2 regions of the Kosakonia sp. Marseille-Q7440 genome follow, and region 1 is predicted to be linked to the other one. Evidence: predicted binding sites of a transcription regulator. Region 1 holds the regulator's gene; the other holds the start of a gene.
What was found. Region 1 encodes PurR, which represses purine synthesis genes. Its sites were predicted from a motif close to CANGCAAACGTTTGCNTG; they were not measured.
Positions count from the first base shown of each region.

Region 1 (2,202 bases):
AGCGTCATCAGCGGCGCACCCACCATAACGCCAATGGCGTAGGCGCTGATCAGCATCCCCGCCGCCGGAATAGAGACCCCAACGCCCTGCGCAATCACCGGCAGTAACCCCATCGGCGAAAACTCAGTGGTGCCAATGCCAAAGGCACCAATTGCCAGCGCAAGCAGGGGGAAATTTATTTTCATCTTTTGACTCCGAAATGGACATGCCGACCCTCTACCGGGTCGCGAAAGGCAAAAGTATGACAGGTGTCACAAAAAACAGAAGTGAGCGTACGGAGAAAAGTTTATTGCGCAACGGGTAACAATGGGGACGCAAGAACCGAGGGAGAGGGCTCTCCCTCGCATCAGATCAATGCAGTGCAGCGGTCAGCGCGCCGAAAACGATCAGGCTCAGAACGATGACGGTGGTGAAGAGTGAATACTTAAGATCGGTGCTCATCAATTTTTCTCCATTTAATTTCCCCACAAAAAGTGAGCCTGCGCATTTTTGCACAAATTATCTGAAAAATCTTGCGCGAATTGGCAGCAGAACCGTTTTAATACTTCCCCTTTTGCTCAAGATCAGACAAAATTCGACGCTAAATTTATTAGCGTACCGGCCATTGACTCCCCTCCTGACGTCCAGTGTCGTTTTCCCGGCGTACCGCACTCACTTTGATGGGTTCAGGGTGATTAAAGGCAAACGTTTACCTCAAGAATTATCAGGAGCTTACGATATGGTCTGGAGTAATATCTGATGGCAACGATTAAAGATGTCGCGAAACGAGCAAACGTTTCCACTACAACCGTATCACATGTAATTAACAAAACCCGTTTTGTCGCCGAAGAGACGCGCAACGCCGTCTGGGCGGCAATCAAAGAGCTGCACTATTCGCCAAGCGCCGTCGCGCGCAGCCTGAAAGTGAATCACACCAAATCGATTGGTCTGCTGGCAACCAGCAGTGAAGCGGCCTACTTTGCCGAGATCATCGAAGCGGTTGAGAAGAAGTGTTTCCAGAAGGGTTACACGCTGATCCTCGGCAACGCCTGGAACAGCCAGGAGAAGCAGCGCGCCTATCTGTCGATGATGGCGCAAAAGCGTGTCGATGGCCTGCTGGTGATGTGCTCTGAGTACCCGGAAACCGTGCTCACCATGCTTGAGGAGTATCGCCATATTCCGATGGTGGTGATGGACTGGGGCGAATCGAAGGCGGACTTCACCGATTCGGTGATCGATAACGCCTTCCAGGGCGGCTATATGGCCGGCCGTTACCTGATCGAGCGCGGCCATCGCGATATCGGCGTAATCCCGGGTCCGCTGGAGCGCAACACCGGCGCAGGCCGTCTTGCCGGTTTTATGAAGGCGATGAACGAGGCGATGATCAACGTGCCGGAGAACTGGATTGTGCAGGGCGACTTTGAGCCGGAGTCCGGCTACCGCGCCATGCAGCAGATCCTCGGCCAGTCCTCGCGCCCCACCGCGGTCTTCTGCGGCGGCGACATTATGGCAATGGGCGCACTCTGCGCCGCCGATGAGATGGGGTTGCGCGTGCCGCAGGATATCTCCGTCATTGGCTATGACAACGTGCGCAACTCGCGCTTCTTTACCCCGGCCTTGACGACGATTCATCAGCCGAAAGACTCGCTGGGCGAAACGGCATTCACCATGCTGCTCGATCGCATTGTGAATAAGCGTGAACAGTCGCAGTCGATTGAGGTGCATCCGCGCCTGGTGGAGCGCCGCTCGGTGGCCGATGGCCCCTTCCGCGATTACCGCCGTTAATCCCCTCCCGCGGGAGCCTTACTCCGGCTCCCGCAGCCACTCCTTATTCAACGTTTCGCTGTCCCCCAAGTAATCGAGCAGCCAGTTCAGTGCAGGTGACGCCTCGTTTTGTTGCCATGTCAGGCAGCAGGCGGCATCCGGAAACGGGTTTTCCAGTTCAAGCGCCACCCAGTCACCGCTATCGAGCCTCGGGCGGGCAAAATGGGCTGGCACCATCCCCACACAAAGCCCCGCCGACAGGCACGCTTCCGACGAGGCCCAGTCAGGCACCATCACCCTTTTCTGGTTATCCAGCAGCCAGGTAATACGCTTTGGCAAAGAGCGGGAGGTATCCTCCTGAATCAGCGACGGCCAGTTGCGCAACGTCTCATCGCTTAACGGACCGTCGAGCTGCGCCAGCGGATGCTGACGTGAGACGACACACTTCCAGCTCAAAGT
Region 1 is NZ_CBCPLT010000001.1:1,833,277-1,835,478, reverse strand. Features, by position in the region: gene ACWPW2_RS08455 (MFS transporter) at 1-185, opposite strand, end outside; gene cydH (cytochrome bd-I oxidase subunit CydH) at 352-441, opposite strand; gene purR (HTH-type transcriptional repressor PurR) at 739-1,764, shown strand; partial or broken gene punR (DNA-binding transcriptional activator PunR) at 1,761-2,202, opposite strand, start outside.

Region 2 (2,202 bases), on a different contig from region 1:
GGCAGCCAGCCCCATCACCAGCAGGCCAATACCGACATATTTCACCAGATTGCGCATTGACTTCATCCTTTCAATAAACAGCCATAATGGCTCGTTGTTCCATATTATCACAACTGATAAGTCGTACCTTTAACCCGCATGTAATGCCGAGATTTCAGATTTGTCTGCCAGTCTTTTCAGCAACATATTCAACAGCACACCATACATCGGCAGGAAGAAGGCGATGCTGATAAGCACCTTGAAGCTGTAATCCACCAGTGCGATTTCGGTCCAGTGCTGCGCCATAAAGGGATCCGGGCTGCGCCAGAAGGCGATAAAGAAGAAGGCCACCGTATCGCTGGCGTTACCAAAAATGGTCGAGGCCGTTGGTGCAAGCCACCAGCGGCGGCTCTGGCGCAGGCGGTTAAAGACGTGCACATCGAGGATCTGCCCCAGCGCATAAGCCATAAAGCTGGCGGCGGCGATACGCGCCACAAACAGGTTAAAGTGGGCGAGCGCGCCGAAACCTTGCCAACTGCCCATATAAAAGAGCGACGAGATAACGTAAGAGGCGAGCAGGGCGGGCACCATCACGGCAAAGATAATCCTTCGTGCCAGAGGCGCGCCGAAAATGCGTACGGTGAGATCCGTTGCCAGGAAGATAAACGGAAAACTGAATGCACCCCAGGTGGTGTGGAAGCCGAAAATGGCGACCGGGAGCTGCACCAGATAGTTACTGGAGATAATCACCAGCAGGTGGAAAAGCGATAGCCAGACCAGCGCCTTCATGCGCTGTGCGTTGGAAAAGTGCGTCATATTGTGACCTTTTTGGTAAATGGGGTGAGGGAACCCAGTTCAATTTATGCTCTGCCAGGCAGAAGCCGCCGCATGATACTGCAATCATCGCGCGATGCAATGGCTAATTTTAACGCAATCGTTAACCTCCCTTGCGCCCTGAAAATGGCAGCGTAAACTAGGGCGGTTTTTTCACTTGTGAGATGAAGATGAGCGATCCGTTTTCTACCGCCGACCACACTCTTGATGCCCTTGGCCTGCGCTGCCCGGAGCCGGTAATGATGGTGCGCAAAACCGTGCGTAACATGCAGGTTGGCGAAACTGTACTGATTATCGCCGACGATCCGGCAACCACCCGCGATATTCCCGGCTTCTGCCGTTTTATGGAACATGAGCTGGTTGCCGACCAGACCGAGACGCTGCCCTACCGCTATTTAGTGCGAAAAAGCCACTAATCTTTGCGGCGTAACAGGCGCAGCGCGTTGGCTGTCACCAGCACCGTTGCGCCGGTATCCGCCAGCACTGCCAGCCATAATCCGGTGATCCCCAAAAGCGTGGTGACCAGGAAGATCCCCTTCAGCCCCAGCGCAATGGCGATGTTCTGACGAATATTATGGTGCGTGGCGCGCGCCAGGCGGATCATCTGCCCAAGGCCGGAGAGCCGGTTATGGGTTAATGCCGCATCGGCGCTCTCCAGCGCGACATCGGTACCGCTGCCCATCGCAATGCCGAGGGTTGCCGCTTTCATCGCCGGCGCATCGTTAATACCGTCGCCGACCATCGCCAATGGGGCAACTTCATTCAGCGCGCGCACGGCGCTCACTTTATCTTCCGGCAATAGCCCGGCACGAAACTCCAGCCCCAACTCACCGGCAATCGCTGCCGCTGCCCGTGGGTTATCGCCGGTGAGGATTACCCCCGTGATGCCAAGGGCATGCAGCTCGGCTACTGCGGCTTTTGCATCGTCGCGCAGGGTGTCCTGTAGCGCCAGCGTACCGATAATGGTGTTATCGCGCAGAACCACTACTACCGTTTGCCCCTGTGCTTCCTGCTGCTCAATCTGCTTGCGCCCGGCGTCATTCAGCAGGCCTGCTGGCACCTTTTCCGGCGCGCAGATATGAGTGTTATGCGCGCCGATGCGCGCTTCAATGCCTTTCCCGGCCAGCGCCCGTTGCCCGTCGGCCTGCGCAATAGCGATGCCACGGCGCTGCGCCTCCTGCACAATCGCCAGCGCCAGCGGGTGCGTCGAACCCTGCTCAACCCCGGCGCTGAGCGCCAGCAGCTCCTGCTCCTCTGTACCCGAAAATGCCTGCATTGCGACCAGCTGGGGTTTGCCGAGAGTCAGGGTGCCGGTTTTATCAAACGCCACCTGACGCAGGGTGCCGAGCTGCTCCAGCGCCGCGCCGCCTTTGATCAGCGCCCCGCGAC
Region 2 is NZ_CBCPLT010000002.1:446,660-448,861, forward strand. Features, by position in the region: gene ACWPW2_RS15925 (DcrB family lipoprotein) at 1-57, opposite strand, end outside; gene ACWPW2_RS15930 (7-cyano-7-deazaguanine/7-aminomethyl-7-deazaguanine transporter) at 130-795, opposite strand; gene tusA (sulfurtransferase TusA) at 984-1,229, shown strand; gene zntA (Zn(II)/Cd(II)/Pb(II) translocating P-type ATPase ZntA) at 1,226-2,202, opposite strand, start outside.
Region 2: the regulator PurR is predicted to act here: its motif matches at 907-924, upstream of tusA (sulfurtransferase TusA).